Regions from separate parts of the Lactobacillus iners genome, predicted to be linked through region 1. Evidence: predicted binding sites of a transcription regulator. Region 1 holds the regulator's gene; each other region holds the start of a gene.
The links. Region 1 encodes HrcA, which represses chaperone genes, less so after heat shock. Its sites were predicted from a motif close to TTAGCACTCNNNNNNNNNGAGTGCTAA; they were not measured.
Positions count from the first base shown of each region.

Region 2: a site for HrcA is predicted at 3,855-3,881, ahead of groES (co-chaperone GroES). Genes of this name have one in related genera too.
Region 3: a site for HrcA is predicted at 6,140-6,166, ahead of G6Z82_RS01295 (ATP-dependent Clp protease ATP-binding subunit). Genes of this name have one in related genera too.

Region 1 covers NZ_CP049230.1:542,351-550,180, reverse strand. Annotated here, with positions in the region: gene lepA (translation elongation factor 4) at 1-1,712, opposite strand, end outside; gene dnaJ (molecular chaperone DnaJ) at 1,902-3,035, opposite strand; gene dnaK (molecular chaperone DnaK) at 3,104-4,951, opposite strand; gene grpE (nucleotide exchange factor GrpE) at 4,968-5,516, opposite strand; gene hrcA (heat-inducible transcriptional repressor HrcA) at 5,528-6,586, opposite strand; gene G6Z82_RS02800 (hypothetical protein) at 6,845-7,588, opposite strand.
Region 2 covers NZ_CP049230.1:343,514-351,343, forward strand. Annotated here, with positions in the region: gene G6Z82_RS01750 (hypothetical protein) at 1-472, shown strand, start outside; gene G6Z82_RS01755 (hypothetical protein) at 459-995, shown strand; gene G6Z82_RS01760 (ABC-F family ATP-binding cassette domain-containing protein) at 1,051-2,964, opposite strand; gene G6Z82_RS01765 (redox-sensing transcriptional repressor Rex) at 3,151-3,780, shown strand; gene groES (co-chaperone GroES) at 3,906-4,190, shown strand; gene groL (chaperonin GroEL) at 4,216-5,850, shown strand; gene mutS (DNA mismatch repair protein MutS) at 5,993-7,830, shown strand, end outside.
Region 3 covers NZ_CP049230.1:242,653-250,482, forward strand. Annotated here, with positions in the region: gene pulA (type I pullulanase) at 1-415, shown strand, start outside; gene G6Z82_RS01275 (ABC transporter ATP-binding protein) at 693-1,604, shown strand; gene G6Z82_RS01280 (ABC transporter permease subunit) at 1,597-2,406, shown strand; gene G6Z82_RS01285 (SPFH domain-containing protein) at 2,556-3,437, shown strand; gene G6Z82_RS01290 (DUF1827 family protein) at 3,620-3,898, opposite strand; gene G6Z82_RS01295 (ATP-dependent Clp protease ATP-binding subunit) at 3,953-6,094, opposite strand; gene G6Z82_RS01300 (hypothetical protein) at 6,224-6,397, shown strand; gene G6Z82_RS01305 (phosphocarrier protein HPr) at 6,525-6,791, shown strand; gene ptsP (phosphoenolpyruvate--protein phosphotransferase) at 6,791-7,830, shown strand, end outside.

The sequences.
Region 1 (7,830 bases):
CTTCGATCTGGATCTCCAGTATGAATCTTCCATGTAACATCTTTACGATAAGGTTTAATAGTTGCTCTAGAAATAATCTTAGCACCAATAGCACCTTGAACATCAACTTCAAAATTTTGACGAGGAATAAGTTTCTTTAACATACTCGTCATTTGTCGTGCTCTGGTTTGTGCTTCATCATTATGTGCAATAAAACTCAATGCATCTACTGGTTCATGATTTAATAACATATCTATTTTTACTAAATTTGTCGATCGATAGCCTATAATTTCATAATCTAAGGACGCATAACCTTTTGTGAAAGATTTCAAATCATCAAAGAAATCATAAATTATATCAGCTAATGGCATTTTATAAATAACATTAACCCTAAACTTATCTAGATAATCCATAGTCTGAAACTCGCCATGTTTTTTTTGACATAATTCCATAACCGCACCCACAAAATCATTTGGAACCATAATTTCCGCCTTCACAAATGGTTCTTGAACATCTTGATATTCACCCGCATCAGGTAAATCTGAAGGATTATCTATCAACTTTACAGATCCATCATTCATAATCGCATGATAATCTACACTAGGTGCCGTCATAATCAATTGCATCCCGAATTCCTGCTCTAATCTCTCTTGAACAACATCCATATGCAATAATCCCAAAAAACCACATCTAAAACCAAATCCTAGTGCTTGTGAAGTTTCAGGCTCAAATTCTAATGCAGCATCATTCAATTGCAATTTTTGCAATGCTTCCTTTAAATCATCATATTTTTGATTATCAACTGGATACATACCTGAATATACCATAGGTGGAATTTGTCTATAACCTGGTAATGGTGTAGCCGTAGGATTGCAACTACTAGTAATAGTATCACCTACTCGCGTTTCACGTACTGACTTAATATTGGCAGTAATATAGCCTACATCACCAGCAACCAACATTTCCTTTTTTACAGGATATGGACTAGAAACACCGACTTCAGTAACTTCAAAATCCTTGCCAGTATTCATAATCCTAATCTTATCACCTGGCTTTACAATTCCATCTTCTATTCTTACAGATAATACAACTCCACGATAATCATCATATTTTGAATCAAAGATAAGTGCTTTTAACGGTGCCTTTAAATCACCTGAAGGAGCTGGTATATCTTGAACAATTCTTTCCAACAAATCAGGGATTCCTATACCAGTTTTGCCTGAAACTTCAACAGCTTCAGTGGCATCCAATCCCAACATTTCTTCTATTTCATCCTTACACATATCTGGATCAGCTGAAGGCAAATCGATTTTATTTATAACTGGCAAGATTTCCAAATCACTATCCATTGCTAAATATGTATTAGCTAAAGTTTGAGCCTGTACACCTTGGGATGCATCAACAATTAATAATGCACCTTCACATGCTACAAGTGATCGCGAAACTTCATATGAAAAATCTACATGTCCTGGCGTATCAATTAAATGAAAAAAATAAGTTTCTCCATCCTTAGCACAATATTTAACTTCAACAGAATTTAGCTTAATGGTAATACCACGTTGTCGCTCTAATGGCATATCATCTAACAATTGATTTTTCATTTGGCGTTCACTAACAGTATCTGTTAGTTCTAAAATTCTATCAGCAATGGTCGATTTTCCATGATCAATATGTGCCACAATGGAAAAATTTCTAATATGCTTTTGATATTCTTTCAATTTATCAAGATCCATGTATTCACCCGTTTAATTCTTTCTATCACTAGGAAATTATTATAACAAATAAAAACATTAATTAAAATAAATAATAGTCTTAGATAACAAACTTCACCTTTAACTACAAAAGGTCTGATTCTGATTATTTAATATCAAAATCAAACCTTAAAATTTAATACTGTATCTCAGTTACTATCTTAAAAAACTTTATGATAACTTATCTTTCAATCTTTCAAAGAAATTTTTTTCCTGAGGTGTAATACTTCCACCACCAGCTTTAACAAAATCAACAAGGGCTTCTTTTTGCTTATCATTAATTTCTTTTGGTATCACAATATTAATCAGAACTTCCTGATCACCATTACCCTTACCATTCAAGCGAGGAACACCTTCACCACGCAATTTAAATCTTGTATTTGGTTGTGTACCTGCAGGTATTTTTAATGAAACCTTACCATGAACGGTATCAACTTGAATATAATCACCCAAAGTAGCTTGTGCAAAGGAAATCTTGGCTTCAGAATAAATTGTTGTGCCTCTACGTGTAAATTCAGCACTTGGTTTTACTTTAAACACAATATATAAATCACCATACGTGCCACCATTTTTACCAGCTTCACCTTGTTCACTTAGCCTAATTTGTTGCCCATTATCAATACCAGCTGGAATATCAACCTGCAAAGTTTGTTCTTTATCTATGCATCCCTTGCCATGGCAAGTATTACATGGATGTTTAATAATTAATCCTTTTCCTCCACATTGATCACAACTAGCTTGCTGTCTAATAATGCCAAATGGAGTTTGACGAGTAATATTTATAACACCCATTCCTTTACATTTTGAACAAGTAATTGGATGTGTACCTTTTTCTGCTCCATTACCATGACAAGATGAACATATTTCACTTCTAGTATATGTAATATTTGTTTTCTTGCCTCTAATAGCATCCATAAAGTCAATTGTAAGCGTATAATCCAAATCTTGACCACGTTGCGGTGCAGTAGGATCTACATGTCGTCTACCTGTACCACCACCAAAGAGATCACCAAAGATATCGCCAAAACCATCAAAGCCACTAAAATCACTATACTGAGTGCCACCGCCGAAACCACTTTGTCCATTAACACCAGCATGTCCAAATTGATCATATTGAGCTCTTTTTTGCTTATCATGCAAAACTTCATATGCTTCGTTAACTTCTTTATATTTTTCTTCCGCACCCTGTTCATGGTTTATATCAGGATGATATTTTTTAGCTAATTTTCGATACGCTTTATTAATTTCAGCATCACTAGCAGTTTTATCAACCCCTAAAATATCATAATAATCACGTTGTGACATTTAATTACTCCTTAACTATCAAAAGAAAAGAACTACAACATGGCAGTTCTTTTCTTTATAATCGACAACTATTTATCAGGATCAACCTTGTGGAAGTCACCATCTACCGTTGAATTACCATTACCATCCGTACCTTTATCATTACCATTACCATTTTCTTTAGTACCAGATTGACCTTGGGTATTTTGTTTTTGATACAACTTAACTGCTAAATCTTGTGCAACCTTTGACAAAGCATCTTTCTTTTCCTTCATTGCTACAAGGTCATTATCTTTTTGAGCTTTCTTCAAAGCTTCTAATGCATCTTCAACCGGTTTAATATCATTGTCACTAAGTTTACCTTTTACTTCTTCCAATGTCTTATTAGTACTAAAGATAACTTGATCTACTTCATTACGTAAATCTGCTTCTTCCTTTTTCTTTTTATCTTCTTCTGCATGTTCTTCTGCTTCTTTTTGCATGCGTTTAATTTCTTCATCAGATAATCCAGTAGAACTCTTAATAGTTATCTTTTGCTCTTTACCAGTACCCATATCTTTAGCAGACACATTAACGATACCATTCTTATCAATATCAAACGTTACTTGAATTTGTGGAACACCACGTGGTGCAGCAGGAATATCAGTTAATTGGAATCTTCCTAAAGTCTTATTATCTGCTGCCATAGGACGTTCACCTTGTAGAACATGAACATCAACGGCAGGTTGATTATCTGCAGCTGTGGAGAAGATTTGACTCTTTGAAGTTGGAATAGTAGTGTTTTTATCAATTAACTTAGTAAATACACCACCCATAGTTTCTATACCAAGAGACAAAGGCGTAACATCAAGCAACACAATATCTTTAACATCACCAGTTATTACACCACCCTGAACGGCAGCACCCAAAGCAACAGCTTCATCAGGATTAATAGAATGATCAGGATCCTTCCCAGCCCATTGCTTAACAGCTTCTTGAACTGCTGGAATACGAGTTGAACCACCATTTAAAATTACTTTATCGATATCCGAAACTGATAAGCCTGCATCCTTCAATGCATTGTCAAATGGTATCTTAGTTCTAGCAACTAAATCATGTGTCAATTCGTCAAACTTAGCTCTACTTAAATCAGCTTCTAAATGCAATGGACCTGATTCTCCAGCTGAAATAAATGGCAATGAAATATGTGTAGATGAAATACCTGATAAATCTTTTTTAGCCTTTTCTGCAGCATCTTTCAAACGTTGTAAAGCCATCTTATCGGATGATAAATCAACACCATTTTCCTTCTTAAAGTTTTCAATTAACCAATCGATAATGGCATTATCAAAGTCATCACCACCAAGGTTAGTATCACCATTTGTAGACAAAACTTGGAAAACGCCGTCGCCTAACTCTAACACAGAGACGTCAAACGTACCACCACCAAGATCATATACTAAGATCTTTTCATCTTTTTCATCTTTATCTAATCCATATGCTAATGAACTTGCAGTTGGTTCATTAATAATTCTTTGAACATTTAATCCAGCAATTTTTCCAGCATCTTTAGTAGCTTGTCTTTGAGCATCGTTAAAGTAAGCAGGAACAGTAATTACAGCATCCTTTACTGGTTCACCTAGATAATCTTCAGCAAACTTTTTGATATATTGCAAAATCATTGCTGATATTTCTTGTGGAGTATATTCCTTACCATCTACCTTAACTTTATATCCTTCTTCACCCATATGACGTTTAATTGAAGAAATAGTATTTGGATTAGTTATTGCTTGTCTTTTAGCTACTTCACCAACTTGAATTTCACCATTCTTAAAAGCAACAACTGATGGTGTAGTACGATTACCTTCAGGATTAGTAATAATCTTAGGTTCTTTTCCTTCCAACACAGCTACAGCTGAATTAGTAGTTCCTAAATCTATTCCGATAACTTTTGACATAAATTAACTTCCTCTCTTATTTTGTTACAACTACCATAGCAGGTCTTAAAGTTCTATCTTTGTACAAGTATCCTTTTTGCAATACTTGTACAACATGATCAGGTTCCTGATCTTTCACTGCATCAACAGTTTGAACAGCTTGATGTAATTTTGGATCAAATTTTTCACCATCAGCTTTAATTTCTGATATTCCATGATCACTTAACGCTTTAATCAACGCATCTAATGTCATTTGAACTCCCTTTTTTAACTGAACAGTCACATCGCTATCACTTTCGACCATTAATGCACGCTCAAGATTATCCAATGCAGGAAGAATATCTTTAGCTATACTTTGTGACTCATACTTTATCAACTGTGCACGCTCCTTGGAATAGCGATTTTGTGCATTTTGAATTTCTGCTTCACTACGTAGATATTTATCTTCCAATTCCTGATTTTTTAACTCCAGCTCTTGGATCTTTTTAGTGTATTTGCTTACATCTTCTTTATTAGAAGACGTTTTTGGTTTGGTATTATTTTTTTCTTTTTTACTATCCGCTGAATTATCTTTATGTTCTTTCACAACTTACCTCCTCACTTAAAATCACCATAATACTCCAATAACTTATTAGCTAACTCGTTTCTAAAATATTCAAGTAAGCCTATCATCTGCGAATATGGCATATTACTTGGACCTAACAATGCTATCGTCCCTGTACCATGTTTGCCAACACTATAATCGACAGTCAATAAACTGCAATCTTCTAATAACTTTGATGGCATCTCAGAACCTAAATGGACTCTAACATTAGTATGTGAATTATGATTTATAATCTGATTAGTATCAAATCCAATAAAATCTGACATTAATTGTTTTTGATCTATCAACTGATAAAGCGATCGTAATTTATTAAGATCATTAATCCCAGAATTATTTAACAAATTTATTTGACCATTTACATACATTTGCTCACTAGCTGCATCTTTTATAACGTCTTGAAGAAGATCTAAAAATATTGTAGCAGAGCCACGAGAAACTAACTCTTTAGCAATTTGATTTAAACAGCCACTATTCACATCAGTTAAAGATTTACCAATTAACTGCTTATTAATTAAAGCAACGGCTTTTTCAACTTCGTCACCCGAAGTATGATGGGGCAAAGTATATATCTGATTTTGAACATTTCCATCATCAGTAACTAAAATGGCCATCACCCTGTTGGCAGACAATGGAACAATCCTAAACCCAGTAATATAAATATCAATATTTTCAGGACCTGCAGCAAATGCTGTATAATTAGTCAAATCAGATAAAATTTTTGTCGCCTCTTCAATAATTTCATTTACTTGATGAAAAGGTTGATCCAATTGCTTAATAATTTGGTGATATACAGAATCTGAAATTTCTATAGGATCTACCAAATAATCTAAATAATATCTATATCCGGAAGCAGACGGTACCCTACCGCTAGAAGAATGTGTTTTTTCCAAAAATCCAAAATCTTCTAATACAACCATTTCATTTCTAATTGTTGCACTAGAAACCTTGATAGGTAATTGTAACATCACCGTTTTTGATCCTACCGGTTCATGCGTCTGCGTAAAATCATTAATGATAGTCTCTAAAATCAATTCTTGGCGTTCGGTTAACATCTGATCCCCCCTTTTAATTAGCACTCAAGATGTTATTGTGCTAACAATTAATATAATACTAGATTTTAGCATTTTTTCAAGTAAAGTATTCAATTTTTTCAAAAATTATTTAACAAGGATTACTAATTGCTGTTAAACTAAGTCAACATCCAAATAGTGTGTCATAAATATCAAAAATTTTACAATATAAAAAACTGACCGCTCAAGAATGGCTGAAGGTCAGTTTTATTACATATATAACTAATACATAAATTATTATTATTTATTATTTTTAGTTTTACTTAAATTCATAAACAAAGTAACAATGGAAACAATGGTCAATATCAAAACAATAAATAAAAATACTGCCAACATTTTTCCACTATTTTCAACATCTGCATAATTAGTAAAAGTAGATATTAAACTACTAAAAGAATACTTTCCACCTAATATGCTGAATATTTTATGACAAACTACGTGCATAAGTACTGTAACTACAACTGTAACTGCTGGAAAAACAAATGTTGCTTTTTTCCACTTGTTTCCATCTTTTAGCTCCGAAAATTTAATTACAAGTGCAGCAATAGCACAAAATACTACAAAATTTTGAAATGCAAATGCACTACTAAGATTTGATAAATAACTTAACATAGAATATATACTTGCTTTGTATTGTGAACTCATATATAAAATATAAATAATATTTAAGCCCAACACTGAAAATATAGCGAGCAATATCTTGTCAAATAAATTATTGACATCGTATTTAACTATATTATCTATAAATCCTTGCACCCCTTCATCATTTGAAATTTTGTTAGTAAAGTCACTAACTTTATCTGATAAATTAGAAGTTTTAGGTGTTTTTTTAGAAAATATCTTCTTATCGCCCATTTCATACATTTCAAATTCATCACCAACATGAACAGAGCAATCAAAATCCGAAATAGGAACTTCTTTGGCTGTTCCGTCAGGAAATCCTAAAATCACGCTCTTCTCCGTTACTTTTATTGCTTTAATCATAATTTAACCCCTCATATTATTATAATTAATTAATATTATACGACATATTCTTTAAAAGAAAAATATAAAAATAAAGATGTTATATATATTTTTTAAAAAATATATATTTTGACTAAATATACTTCTAGCTATCTTTTTTGGGCAAAAAAACTAAAAAGTGAGCTCCTTTATATAATTATTTTACCTAATATTTATGTTTAATGAAACTATGTATTCGTGTACACAGCAGAATGTTTGAATAA
Region 2 (7,830 bases), 200 kb from region 1:
GGCTGTAATAAATACTAATCCGTTTAAATTAGACAAATTTATTATGTGGGCTAATTTTTTAATTACTTTTTTTAATGATCAAGATTTTAGTCAGATTTTTTATAATGAGGTACAGGCATTAAAAAAGCAGAATTTTATATCTGAATTTGAATTATCAGATGATTTTTTTGAAAAAGTTAAGGAAAATTGTATAAGTACAAATGATGAAAATAGAATAACTATTCCCCAAAAAGATATATCGTTGATAAATTTTGGACCTTTATTGTATGAAGGTAATTTGAATATTCATAATTTAAGTCTCAGTGATAGTGATAAAAAAATTTTATTGTATTACTATTACTGTATATCAGATTGGTCCAATGTGTTATATTTGTCCTTATCTTTAAAGTGTAAGTTAAAACAAAACATTAATGTAGAAGATTGTAATATAGAACAAATTTTAGGAGTTTGGTTATTAAATGAACAAAAATAAAGATGTAACTGTGGAATTAGTACATATAGAAAATTGGCTTAATAAACATGAAAATGTACTTGATAAGGACGATTTACAAATACTAAATATTTTGAATAAGCCAAGCTTTAGTGAATTTCAAGATAATTTAAGATATAAGTTAAATCACCGAAAGTTAGAAGATATTATTATTGATAATAGTTTATCAGATGAAGATAAAGTTAGTTATATAGTTGCTCTTAAAGATAATGTAGAAGGTATCAACCAGTTTGTATTAGAAGGATATTTGCTTTTTTTAGGAAAACGTTATGAAATAAAATTGGCAACGATTGTAGCTTATGTTTTATTGGAAAAATATGGAATATCTAAATTATTAACACAATTTATCCAGTTTTTAATATTGAATACTGATTTTGATGGGTCTGTGGGAATCATAAATCCACTACGAAATACGATTTCTGATGATATATATCCAACATGGAAGTATGGAAATACATATTTTAGTTATTTATTTTTAGCAAAAGCTATAAAACATGATTTGTAAAAATATTGCCAGATAAAAAGAAGGTCTGAATCATTACGATTTAAACCTTCTTTTTCTATTCGAATTCATCCAAATTCAACATAGCTTCTTCCCATGTCTCATTGGCTTTTTCTAATTCACTTTGAATTTGTGATAACTCTTCTTGCAATGGCCCTAATTTTTCAAAAGAAGCTGAAATAATAGGATCTGCCATTTTTAATTGAATATCTTTTTCCTTTTCTTCTAATTCAGCAATTTTCTTTTCGGCATTTTGCACATCCCTCTCAAGTTTTCTTTTTTGAGAGTTGCGTTCTTTTTGTTCAGCATATGATAGCTTGCCACTGTTATCTTCATTAGCAATAATTTCTTCTTGCTTGGATGCTTCTATTGCATTTTGCTTAGTTAATTCATCTAAATAATAGTGGTAGTTACCGTTGTATAACTTAGCTGTACCATTGTTAATAACAATAATTTTGTTAGCTAATTCGTTGATAAAGTAACGGTCGTGGGAAACAAAAAGTAAAGTTCCATCGTAATGATCAAGAGCTTGTTCTAATACTTCCTTTGCTTCAATATCTAAGTGGTTGGTTGGTTCGTCCATCAAAAGGAAGTTATCTTTTTCCATGGATAAAACTGTTAGCGTTAAACGAGCACGCTGACCACCAGATAATTGAGCAACAGTTTTTTCAATGTCTTTTGCATTGAATAAGAAACTTGCAAGGATTGATCGAACTTCACTTTCAGGCATTGTTTTGTGCCTATTCCAGATGGTATCTAACACAGTCTGTTTAAAATCAAGCGATTGTAATTCCTGATCATAGTAACCAATGTCTAAGCCAGCACCATACTTGATGGTACCTGCTTTTGGTTCTAATTTATGCATTAAGGTTTTCAATAAGGTCGATTTACCAATTCCATTTGGCCCGATAATTGCTATCCGGTCACCTTTATTTACTTGAAAATTGATATTTTTAACCATTATTTTATCAGGATAACCAATTGTGACATCTTTTAGAATCAATACTTCTTTACCTGATTGACGTTCGGCATTAAAGTTAATACGAACTTTTTGCTTGTGTTGTGGTAGTGTAATCCTTTCGATTTTGTCTAAACGCTTTTGGCGACTTTGAGCTCGCTTAGTAGTACTTGCTCTAACAATATTCTTTTGGATAAATTCTTCATCACGTTTAATTTGTTCTTGTTGCTTTTCAAAAGCTGCTTCTTGCTGACGATTGATTAGTTCACGTTCTTGAACATATTGAGTATAATTTCCTTTAAATGTCGTTAATTTACCAAAATTCAATTCAAAGATCTCATTTGTTAGATTGTCTAAAAAATATTGGTCGTGAGATACTGTTAAAATTGCTCCTTTGTAATTTTTTAAAAAGCCTTCTAACCATTCTAGTGTGTCAAGGTCCAAGTGGTTAGTTGGTTCATCCAACAAGAGGAGGGGTGGCTTTTTGAGTAGTAACTTAACGAAAGCTAGTCTTGTTTTTTCACCACCAGATAAAGTGCTGATTTTTTTATGCCAGCTATCCTGGAAAAATTTAAAGCCATTTAAAACAGATTTTATTTCTGCAGGATAAGTAAAACCACCTGCTTGTTCAAAGGAATAGGATAATTGATCATATTGTTTTAGTAAATCTTGATTTTCGGGGTCATTTGAAATATCAATTTGCAATTGCTCAATTTTATGACTTTTGTCAACTAAGGATGCAAAAACAGTTAACATTTCTTCCCAAATGCTATTGTTTTCATTCAATCCATTTTCCTGAGCAATGTATCCTACTATTATATCTTTGTTGATTGTAAAATTGCCGCCAGATGGTTCTTGTTGTCCTGTCATGATCTTTAATAGTGTAGTTTTCCCAGCACCATTAGGGCCAACTAATCCAATTCTGGCATTGTCTGAGATAGAAAAATCAACATCGTTAAAGATTTGATTTATCCCAAAATGTTGTTCTAAATTTTTTGCTTGTGCTATTATCATATCTTTTCACCTTAGGTTATTGTAACATAGCTAATTATTATCTATAATTATAAAATCTATGATATCAAAATAAATTAATATGTAATATTGCTTGATTTTATCTAGCAATTATAATTATGATAGTTGTAGTTATATTAAAATTTGCTCGTTTAGCTGCGAATTTTAAAAGAAAGAGGCATTTTTTTAATGGATGAAAGTAATATTCCTGGAGCTACAGCTAAAAGGCTACCTTTATATTACCGTTATTTGATTTTTTTGGATGATGCAGGTAAAAAACGTGTATCATCGGCGGAATTAGCCGAAGCAGTACAAGTTGATAGTGTCTCTATTAGAAGAGATTTTTCATATTTTGGTGCTTTAGGTAAACCTGGCTATGGCTATGAAGTAAAAGGATTGTTATCTTTTTTGAAAAAGATTTTGAATCAAGATATTCTAACTAATGTAGCCTTAGTTGGTGTAGGTCATATGGGACACGCTTTATTAAATTATAATTTTAAAAGAACAAATAATATTAGGATTTCTGCGGCTTTTGATATCAATAAGAAAATTACGGGTCGCATCCTTTGTGGTGTTCCAGTTTACGATATTAATGAAATGCATCAACAATTGCAAGATCAACAGATTAATATCGCTATTTTATGTGTGCCACAAGATGTAGCTCAAAAAACGGCTGATGAAATGATAACAGCAGGTATTAAAGGCATTATGAATTTTACTCCGATTAGATTAATCGTGCCTCACGGTGTTCGTGTGCAGAATGTTGATTTGGCTACAGAGTTGCAAACTTTGAATTATTTTTTGAATTCACGAAAATGAGATGTAATAATCTCATTTTTTTGTGTTAAAAACTTGCATAAATTTCAAAATCAATGTATCATCATAGATGTAAGTTAGCACTTAATATTTAAGAGTGCTAAAAATCATTATGGGAGGTATATAACGTGTTACAACCAATGGGTGATCGCGTGATCGTTAAAGTTAAGGATGAAGAAGAAAAAAATGTTGGAGGCATTGTCTTAGCTTCTAACGCAAAGGAAAAGCCTCAAACAGGTGAAGTTGTTGCTGTTGGCCAAGGAGCTCGTGATGCAAATGGCAATTTAATACCGATGACTGTAGCCAAAGGTACAGAAGTATTTTTTGATAAATATTCAGGCACTAATTTAAAATACGAAGGTCAAGAATATCTTGTTTTGCATGAAAAAGATATTTTAGCATATATAAAATAATTTAGTAAAAAGGTGGTTAGATTAAATGGCAAAAGATATAAAGTTCTCTGAAGATGCAAGAAGCTCCTTGTTGAGGGGTGTAGATAAATTAGCTAATACTGTTAAAACAACATTGGGACCTAAAGGTAGAAATGTAGTTTTAGAGAAAAGCTATGGTGCTCCTGATATTACTAATGATGGTGTGACTATCGCTAAAAATATTGAATTGAAAGATCATTTCGAAAATTTAGGTGCTAAATTAGTAGCTGAAGTGGCACAAAAGACCAATGATATTGCTGGTGACGGAACGACTACTGCAACTGTTTTAGCACAAGCAATTGTTCGTGAAGGTATGAAGAATGTTACTGCTGGAGCTAACCCAGTTGGTATTCGTCGTGGTATTGAAATAGCTACTAAGGCTGCAGTAGCAGAATTGCATAAAATTAGTCATGAAGTAAGTTCTAAAGCTGAAATAGCACAAGTAGCTTCTGTTTCTTCAGCATCAACCGAAGTCGGTGAATTGATTGCTGATGCAATGGAACGAGTAGGACACGATGGTGTAATTACAATTGAAGAATCTAAAGGTATCGATACCGAATTATCAGTTGTAGAAGGTATGCAATTTGACCGTGGTTACTTATCTCAATACATGGTTACTGATAATGACAAGATGGAAGCAGATTTAGAAAATCCATATATCTTAATTACTGATAAGAAGATTTCCAATATTCAAGATATTTTGCCATTATTACAAGAAATTGTACAGCAAGGTAAGTCTTTATTAATCATTGCTGATGATGTTGATGGTGAAGCTTTACCAACTCTTGTTTTGAACAAGATTCGTGGCACATTCAATGTTGTAGCTGTTAAAGCTCCAGGTTTTGGTGATCGTCGAAAAGCAATGCTTGAAGATATTGCTATTTTAACAGGTGGTACTGTAATTTCATCTGATTTAGGGTTAGAACTAAAGGATACCAAGATTGAGCAATTAGGTACTGCTGGCAGAATTACAATTACTAAAGACTCCACTACAATTGTAGAAGGTGCGGGTTCTAAAGATGCAATCAGTGAACGTACTGAACAAATTAAGAAACAAATTGCTGATACTAGTTCTGACTTTGATCGTGAAAAATTACAAGAACGTCTAGCTAAGCTTTCTGGTGGTGTTGCTGTCATTAAAGTTGGTGCTGCTACAGAAACAGAATTAAAAGAAAAGAAATATCGTATTGAAGATGCTTTGAACTCAACTCGTGCTGCTGTTGAGGAAGGTTATGTTGCTGGTGGTGGTACTGCTTTAGTTGACGTTATGAAAGCAATTGATAACAATGTAAAAGCTGATACTGATGATGCTAAGACCGGTGTTAAGATTGTTTTAGCAGCATTATCGGCACCAGTTCGCCAAATTGCAGAAAATGCTGGTAAAGATGGTTCAGTTATTTTAGATCACTTGCTTCATGCAGATCTTGAAATTGGTTACAATGCAGCTACAGATAAGTGGGAGAATATGGTTACTGCTGGAATTATTGACCCAACTAAGGTTACTCGTTCTGCATTGCAAAATGCTGCTTCTATTGCTGCATTATTATTAACAACAGAAGCTGTAGTTGCTGATGAGCCTGAAGAAAGCAAAGCACAATGCCCTTGCCCTACAAATCCAGGTGTTCCCGGAATGGGAATGTAATTAATCAATTAATAAGTTAACCCCCCGATTAAATTATTATTGAAGTAAAAATAAGAGTGATTTTGATATTAATTCAGAATCACTCTTTTTGCTTTAGTGTATAATATTTAGCAGTTATGATAGTGATAAAGGAAGTAATTAGATGGCTGAGAAGATAACACCGATGATGGAACAATATTATAAAATAAAGCAACAATATCCAGATGCTTTTTTATTTTATCGTGTTGGCGATTTTTATGAATTGTTCGAAGACGATGCAATAAAAGGAGCTAAGTTACTTGAATTAACGCTAACACATAGATCCAATAAATCAGCTAAACCGATCCCCATGGCCGGTGTACCACATCTAGCAGTTGATAGTTATATTAATACTTTAGTTGATAAAGGATATAAGGTAGCTATTTGTGAGCAACTAGAAGATCCTAAAAAAGCCCAAGGAATGGTTAAACGAGGTATTATTCAGCTAGTAACTCCAGGTACGGTAATTAATGATAATCCTGATCAGGCTAAAGAAAGTAATTATTTAACATCGCTTTGCTCAAACAGTCAGGGTTGGGGATTAACTTATTGCGACTTATCTACTGGTGAATCTTATGCAACTCATTTAACTAGTTGGGAAATGATTGTTAACGAGTTGTTGTCTTTACAAACCAGAGAATTAGTTTATGGCGAAACATTAACTTCTGATAAACAAATTTTTCTCAAAAAAGCTGGAATTACTTTATCTCAGCCAGTTAAGCTTTCCAAAGAACATGCCGAAGTATCTTATGTAACTCAGCAATTGCATAATCAGTTGGAAATTGCGGCAACCAAGCAATTATTGGCATATTTGTTAGCTACACAAAAAAGAAGTTTAGCACATTTGCAAGTAACACAAAGTTATGAGCCTAATCAATATTTGCAAATGTCTCATATTGTGCAAACTAATTTGGAGTTGATTAAATCTGCCAAAACTGGCAAGAAAATGGGATCGTTATTTTGGCTATTAGATAAGACATCTACGGCAATGGGTGGTCGATTACTTAAATCATGGATTGAACGCCCTTTAATTTCTTTATCAGAAATCAAGTCACGACAATTAGTTGTCACAGCACTTTTTGATGATTATTTTAGTCGTGAAAAAATAATTAAGCAGCTACAAGGTGTTTATGATTTGGAACGATTGACAGGAAGAGTTGCTTTGGGATCCGCTAATGCACGAGAACTTTTGCAATTGGCTGATTCACTAGCTGTTGTTCCGGAAATTATCAATATTCTAGCCAATAGTAAAAATGAAGTTTTAAATAATTTTGCTCAAAAAATAGATCCGCTGAAGGGTATTCATGATTTAATTGTCAAAACCATTGTAGAAAATCCTCCTTTATCAACTAAGGAAGGTGGCATTATTAAATCGGGTGTTTCTAGTCAATTAGATCGTTATCGAGATGCGATGATTAATGGTAAAAAATGGCTAGCAGATATGGCTAATAGTGAGCGAGAAAAAACTGGAATCAGCAATTTACGAGTTGGTTATAATAAAGTTTTTGGATATTATATTGAAGTCACCAATTCTTATAAAAATAAAGTTCCATTAGATCGTTATATGAGAAAGCAAACATTAACTAATGCAGAACGATATATTACAGTCGAACTAAAGGAACATGAGGCATTAATTTTAGAAGCCCAGGATTATTCAACTGATTTGGAATATGAATTGTTTACTAATTTGCGAGAAGATATTAAAAAGTATATTCCAGCTTTGCAAAAATTAGCTAAGCAATTGTCTTCATTAGATGTTTTGTCTACTTTTAGTTTACTTAGTGAGCAGAATAATTATGTTTGCCCGCAATTTAGTCAAGATTCATCAGCAATTAATATAGTTAATGGACGTCATCCGGTAGTAGAAAAAGTCATGTCTGATGAAGAATATATTCCTAATGATGTAAAAATGGATGAGCAAACTAACATTTTTTTGATTACTGGTCCGAATATGTCTGGTAA
Region 3 (7,830 bases), 300 kb from region 1:
AATTGGTGTATTATATATTAACCAAAACGTAGACTTATTTGATAAAGATGGACATAATACAAATATCCTGCTTAATAAGGGCACATATTGGAAGATATGGGGTGCTAAAGTTATCAATGGTAAATTATTCTACAGAGTAGGTACTCAAAAACAATGGGTTGCTGCTGAATCTGTTAAGGTAGTTGATAATAAAGCTATTAAAGAGACACCTGTTACAGGAGTTGTTAAAGTTCATGTCAATGGTCATCCTGATTATCAAGTTGCGATGTTGGATGATAATGGTAACTATACAGGTCAATTTTTAATTCAAGGCAATAGTTATAAACTTGTAGCTAAAAAAATAATTAATGGACGTTTATGTTATAGATTAGGTACACAAAAGCAGTGGGTTCCTGCTGAATATTTATTATTTTAATAAATAAACTTTAAAAGCATTTGGTTGTTAAATCAGATGCTTTTTTTGAGCCCTATTACTATAGATTTGTTCTCTTGCTAATTATTATTGTAAAAAATATGGTAGATATTATGGCTTGCAATTGTATTCGCAAAGATAAAGAAGGCAGGTATAATGTTATTAGCTACAAGAAAGTAAGATCTACTAGTGATAAATCAAAACGAGTAAATTTAATTAGTTATATAGCTATCTTTATATTTTTGGTGTGGTTCATCGTATGGTATAAGAGGAGTTAAAAATGATAATTGAGATAAGTGGAATTAATAAAGTAATTGGTTCAAAAAAAGTCATTAATAATGTCTCCTTACGTATTGATAAAGGACAAGTATTTGCATTGTTAGGGCCTAATGGAGCAGGAAAAACGACTTTAATTCGTATAATTTTAGGTTTGTTAAAGCCCGACGCTGGAACTATTAGGCTTTTTGGTGAAAAATTAACAGATAAATCTAGACCTGATTTATTATTACGTGTTGGTGTTCAAAATGATGGTAATTTATATGAAAATCTAACTGCTAAAGAAAATTTAATATTATGGGGAGAAATATATGGGTTAAATTCAAAAAATATAAAAAAACGCATAGATGATTTGAAGAAAATGTTTCACTTAGAAAACTATATTGATATGCCCGTAGGCAGTCTAAGTAAAGGAAATAGACAGAAAGTGATGTTAGCTCGAGCTATGTTTCATAGTCCGGAGGTTTTAATTTTGGATGAACCTACAACAGGATTAGATCCTGCTGCCATTGATGAGTTTTATCAGTTCATTAAAAAACTGAAAAAAGCTGGTGTTACTATTATCATGTCTACGCATTATTTGTATGGTATGGATGGTGTTGTAGATAGTATAGGCATCATATCCTCAGGAAATTTACTTATTAGTGATAAAGTTGATAGGTTGCGGTGTAAAATACATAAAGTCCATTTTAAGGGTAAATTTAATCCTAAAGATATCAAAGAGTTGATTTCATATGGTGAACTATCGGATTGTATGCAAAATGAATTTATTATATCGGTTGATGATGATAATAAAGTAGCTGATATTGTCAAAACTTTGGTTTTAAAGGGAAATGATATTTATGAAGTTTCCAAAGTTATAGAAACAGTAAAAGAAATATACTTTAGAATTATCGGAGGACATAGCAATGGATAGACATCAACTTAAGGTTATGATAAATAAGGAATATCGAGAATTAGTCAATGATAGAGGATTAATGTTCTCATTGCTTATTATTCCAATTATTTTTAGTATTGTGTTACCAATCTTATTATTTATATTAGGTACTCGTAAGGAAGTATCAGCTAGCATAGTTGGCTTAAATACGTTCATTGAACAGTTTAAGATGATAAAATACCCAGATTATCTTACCAGGGGAACGGTACCTTTTTATGTTATTTTTACTTACTTTTTTTTACCTTTATTTATGTTACTACCCATTATTATTTCTACAGTATTATCTAGCAGTAGTTTTATTGGTGAAAAAGAGCATAAAACTTTGGAAGGTTTGTTATATACTCCCATCAATACTAAAGTCCTTGTTTTAGGAAAAGCATTAGGTTGTGCAGCACCTGCAGTTACTATTTCTACCGTTTCTGTTTTAGTCTATATATTGGTTGTTAATACTGTAGGTTGGAGATATTTCAAACATATAATCCTACCTAATATGACATGGTTATTAGTTACAATTTTGATTTCTCCACTGCTTGTCTTATTATCAATATTGTTAGTTATTGGTAGTTCGCAATATTTGAAGAATAGCAAGTCAGCTCAAGGAGTATCCATGATAATTGTAGCTCCGATATTTGGTATGCTCATTTCTCAAGCTACCGGGGTGTTAATCTTAGGTGTTTTTGAGACAGTAATTTTAATTATAGTTTTAATATTATTAGATATTATAGTTTTTTGCGTTGTCATGAAAATGTTTAATTTTGAGAAATTCATTTTAAATAATTAATTCCTCTATAAATTTAGGAGGTACATGCTGAATATTTATTATTTTAATAAATAAACTTTAAAAGCATTTGGTTGTTAAATCAGATGCTTTTTTTGTTTTTATTATGTATAATATCTCCTATAATATTTTTTATTAAGAGGTGAATAATTATGGAATTTAAAATGATACTTGATTTGAAAATTATAATTTTTATCGTCTTGCTTGTCATATTAACTAGTGGTTGTACAACTATAGTACCTCAAAATTATGAAGGATTAATTGAGACGCTTGGTAAATATACTAAAACTGTTAAAGCTGGACTAACATTTAAAATACCTTTTTTTCAGCGAGTTAAGAAAGTTTCAATGGCCTTACAACCTTTAGAAATTAGTAGATATTCAATTATCACTAAGGATAATGCCGAAATATCGACCAGCTTGACATTGAACTATCAGGTTACTAATAGTTTTAAATATTTTTACAATAATACAGATTCAGAAACTTCTATGGTTCAATTAGTGCGTGGACATTTGCGTGATATTATTGGACGTATGGATTTAAATGATGCTTTAGGATCCACAAGTGCTATTAATAATGAATTATCTAAGGCTATAGGTGATTTAACAGATATATATGGTATTAGCGTTATTAGAATTAATGTGGATGAACTATTACCTAGTAAACAGATTCAGGCTGCAATGGATAAACAATTAACAGCTGACCGTGAAAAGACGGCAACAATTGCTAAAGCAGAAGGTGAAGCCGAAAATATTCGCTTGACGACTAAGGCAAATAATGATGCCTTAATAGCAACTGCAAAAGCAAAAGCTGAGGCAATTAAGACAGAAGCTGATGCGGAAGCATATCGTATAAATAAATTACAAGAGACTTTATCCAAAGCATCTGAAGGATATTTCAGAAATCAGAGTATAGTAGCTTTTACAAAATTATCAGCTGGCAACAATAATATGATAGTTATGGATAAAGAAAATATTGATAAAATAGGTGATATTCCAGCTATTAAGAAAATATGGGATCAAGATAAGAACTGATAATTACTGAATCATAAAATAGTAGTGTCTTTTGATAATAACCTCCAAATTTGCTAAAGAGTTTGGAGGTTTTTATTATGCTTAAATTTAAGAACTAAGTAGCCATGAATAAAAGGACACAAAAAACCATACTTCGGTAAATCTCGAAGTATGGTTCAAATAGTTAAAATAAGACATTCGTTTTACTTATCACAGGTAATTGAAATGATTTTACGACTCTGATCCATTGAAATGTTATAAATTTTATCTTCATGAATTAAACGTTTAATGACAAATTGAATTTCATCCTCATGAATACCACGCCTATGATTTTCGAGTACAATTTCGATTTTGGTACTTGTTTCAGTATAGACTACAGTTATATTTCCCAGTGAATATACTTTAATGTACTGACTGCTGGTAGCTGATAACTGTCTTTCAATCAAATCACGATAAGTATTTGTAACATCAATTAAATGCATTTCTTACACACCTTCTAAAAGTTGAAAATATTTCTCCTTTTAGTATACGCTTATTTACTGATTATCTTCAACAATTATGATATCGTTTTCATATCTTTTTGCAGTTAAATTCTTTGCTGTCGGATGGTCAAGCTTATAATCTGCGACTTTGTCTTCAATCATAGCTTGAATCACGCGACGCAATGGACGTGCTCCCATATCAGGATCATATCCTTTTTCAACTAGTAAATCTTTGGCTTCTGGTGTGACATTGATATGTAAGTCTTGATCTTTGATCATTTCATTAGTCTTGTCTAACATTAGATCTACGATTTGGATTAAACTTTCCTTGCTTAATGGCTCAAACTCAACAATGTCATCTAGTCTGTTTAAAAATTCTGGTTTGAAATATTGACCCAGAACTTTTTTGAACTGCTCATTATGGTTATTTTCTGCAGAAAAGCCTACACTAGCAGACTTAATTCCTTGTCCAGCATTAGATGTCATAATGATAATAGTGTCTTTAAATGAAACAGTTCTACCTTGTGAGTCTGTTAAATGACCATCGTCAAGGATTTGAAGAAATAGATGTAACACGTCGGGATGTGCTTTTTCAATTTCATCAAATAAGATTAAACTATAAGGGTTATGACGGACTTTTTCAGTTAATTGTCCAGCTTCTTCATAACCAACATATCCTGGTGCAGAGCCGATTAATTTAGAAACTGAATATTGTTCCATATATTCACTCATATCAAAGCGAATCATGGATTTTTCGGTACCAAACATTTGCTTAGCTAATTGCTTAGCTAATTCTGTTTTTCCAACGCCTGTAGGTCCAACAAATAGGAATGAACCAATCGGTCTACCTGACTTGTTAAAGCCGACACGGTTACGTCTAATTGCTTTAGAGATGACGTCAACTGCTTTATCTTGACCAATAATATGCTTTTTGAGATCATCAGCCAAATTCTTTAATTGCATTTGTTCTTGCTTTTGCAAATCACCAACTGGAATATTTGTCTTTTCTTCTATGATTTTCTCCATAACCTTTTCAGAAATAACAGGTGTCTTATCAGGATCAACTTTTTGATCTTTTAATTTCTCATATTTTTCAATTTGATCACGGTAATAAGCAGCTTTTTCGTAGTCTTCATTCTTTAATGCTGTTTGTTTTAATTCTTGTGCAGCTTCGACACGTTCTTTTAATTTAGCATCATCAACATAAGGAATGGTTAAATTCATACGAGATCCAGCTTCATCAAGTAAGTCGATAGCCTTATCTGGTAAAAAGCGATCTTGAATATATCTTGAAGATAGGGTAACTGCACTAACTATTGCTTGATCAGTGTAGGTTACATGATGATAATCTTCATATTTCTTCTTGATACCTTGTAATATTTTAATAGTTTCTTCAATACTTGGTTCTTTAACTTCAACAGGTTGAAATCTTCTAGCCAAAGCTGAATCTTTTTCAATTTGACGATATTCTTTGATAGTAGTAGCACCAACTAATTGGAAATCGCCACGAGCTAGGGCAGGTTTGATGATATTGCCTGCATCCATTCCACCTTCAGCGTTACCAGCATTTACCAATTCATGAATTTCATCGATAAATAAGATGATATTAGGATCACTTTCTAGTTCCTTAATTAGTTGTTGCATCCGTTGCTCGAATTGACCACGTAAGCTAGTTCCTTGCACTAAAGAAACCATATTTAATGAAATTATTTTTTTGTTTTGTAATTTAGCTGGTACAGATCCATCGATAATTTGTTGGGCAAGTCCCTCGACTACTGCTGTTTTACCTACACCAGCTTCACCAATCAATACCGGATTATTTTTAGTACGACGGTTAAGAATTTCGATTACTCTAGCTATCTCTTTATCTCGACCAACTACTGGATCGATTTTTCCTTGTTTAGCTAAAGCTGTTAAATCAATACCATATTGATTAAGTAGGGAGTCTGATCCATTGTTAGCTTTATTTTTCTTTGGAGAATTATCTCTTGGTTGATCAAAATCTTGAGTGCTACCTCCTAAAGAACCTAATAAGTCGTTAAAACTGCTAAAGAAGTTATTCATATTAGCAGATCCATTTTCATTTTTTAATAATTGATAACAATCTTCACATAACGCTATTTCACGGTTTTCTCCATTATTGTTCAAGTATAGATGAATTGAAGCAGGCCGTTGATGACAATTTTGACAGAGCATATAAAAAACCTCACTTTCGATATTTTATAATTCATATTCTAGTCTTTAGCACTCTAACATGTCAAGTGCTAATTTCGCATACTAAGATAAAAATGATAGAATATGTAGTTAGTAGTGGGAGTGATAAATATGGATTATCAAGAAATTTTAGAAAAGATAGTAAATGGTGAATTAGCAGAATATAAGGTAGAACCGCAAACAGCTTTTGAATTTCAACGTGTTTTGCGTAATTTTCAACGTCGCAGTGAAATTCAAGGAGTTGCTCAAGTGGGAGGTAGTATTATATATCGACTAGCAAAATAAAATGAATAGATAGCGATAAATAAATATTGAAAACAATTACATTGTTGTTGTTTTCTAGCTTGAAAAATGATAATCTAGTATTCGTACAGGGTGTGATCCCTATTAAGGATTTAAAGGAGATACTAAAATGGAAAAACGCGAGTTTAAAGTTATTGCTGAAACAGGTATCCATGCCCGTCCAGCAACATTATTAGTGCAAGCTGCTTCAAAGTTCAGCTCTGATATTAACTTGGAATACAGTGGTAAATCAGTAAACTTGAAATCAATTATGGGTGTTATGTCACTTGGTGTTGGTCAAGGCTCAGAGATTTCAATTTCTGCTGAAGGCTATGACGAAAAAGAAGCAATTGATGCAATTGCAGATACAATGAAAAAGGAAGGCTTAGCTGAATAATGACTGAAAAATTAAAGGGAATTGCAGCTAGTGAAGGCATTGCAATTGCACCAGCCTACCTTTTGGTAGAACCTGACCTTTCATTTTCTAAGTCAAAAGTAACTGATCTTGAAGCAGAAGTATCAAGATTCAAGGAGGCTATTGATGAGTCTACCAAGGAACTTGAAGCTGTTCGAGATCAAGCTAAGAAAAATTTAGGTGAGGAAGAAGCACAAGTTTTCGACGCTCACCTTTTATTTTTGAGTGATCCGGAATTTTCCGGAGCTATTGAAAATGAAATCAAGAACAATAGTATTAACGCTGAAGCTGCTTTAGATGCAATATCAAATAATTTTATTAGCATCTTTGAATCAATGACTGATAATGCATATATGCAAGAACGTGCTGCAGACGTGCGAGATGTTTCTAAGAGAATTATGGCTCATTTGTTGGGTGTAACTTTGCCTGATCCAGCAACTATTGATCACGAAGTTGTTGTTATTGCTCACGATTTAACTCCTAGTGATACTGCTCAATTGAACAAGAAATATGTTAAGGGCTTTATCACAGATATCGGAGGTCGTACAGCTCACTCAGCTATTATGGCTCGTTCACTAGAAATTCCAGCTGTAGTTGGTACTAATACAATTACACAAGATGTTAATAATGGACAAATGGTAATTGCTGACGGACTGGATGGTAACGTTCTTATCGAACCATCTGCCGCAGAGATCAGTTCATTTGACGAAAAGGGACGTAAATTTGCTGAACAAAAAGCAGAATGGAAGAAATTAAAGGATCAGCCATCACAAACTGCAGATGGTAAACACTTCACTATTGCAGCTAATATCGGAACGCCTGATGATATGAAAGGTGTTTTGGAAAATGGTGCGGAAGCTGTTGGCTTATATAGAACAGAATTTTTATACATGGATTCATCTGATTTTCCAACAGAAGATGCTCAATTTGAAGCATATAAGGCTGTTATTGAAGGTATGAAGGGCAAACAAGTTATTATTAGAACTTGTGATATAGGTGGCGATAAGCACCTTGATTACTG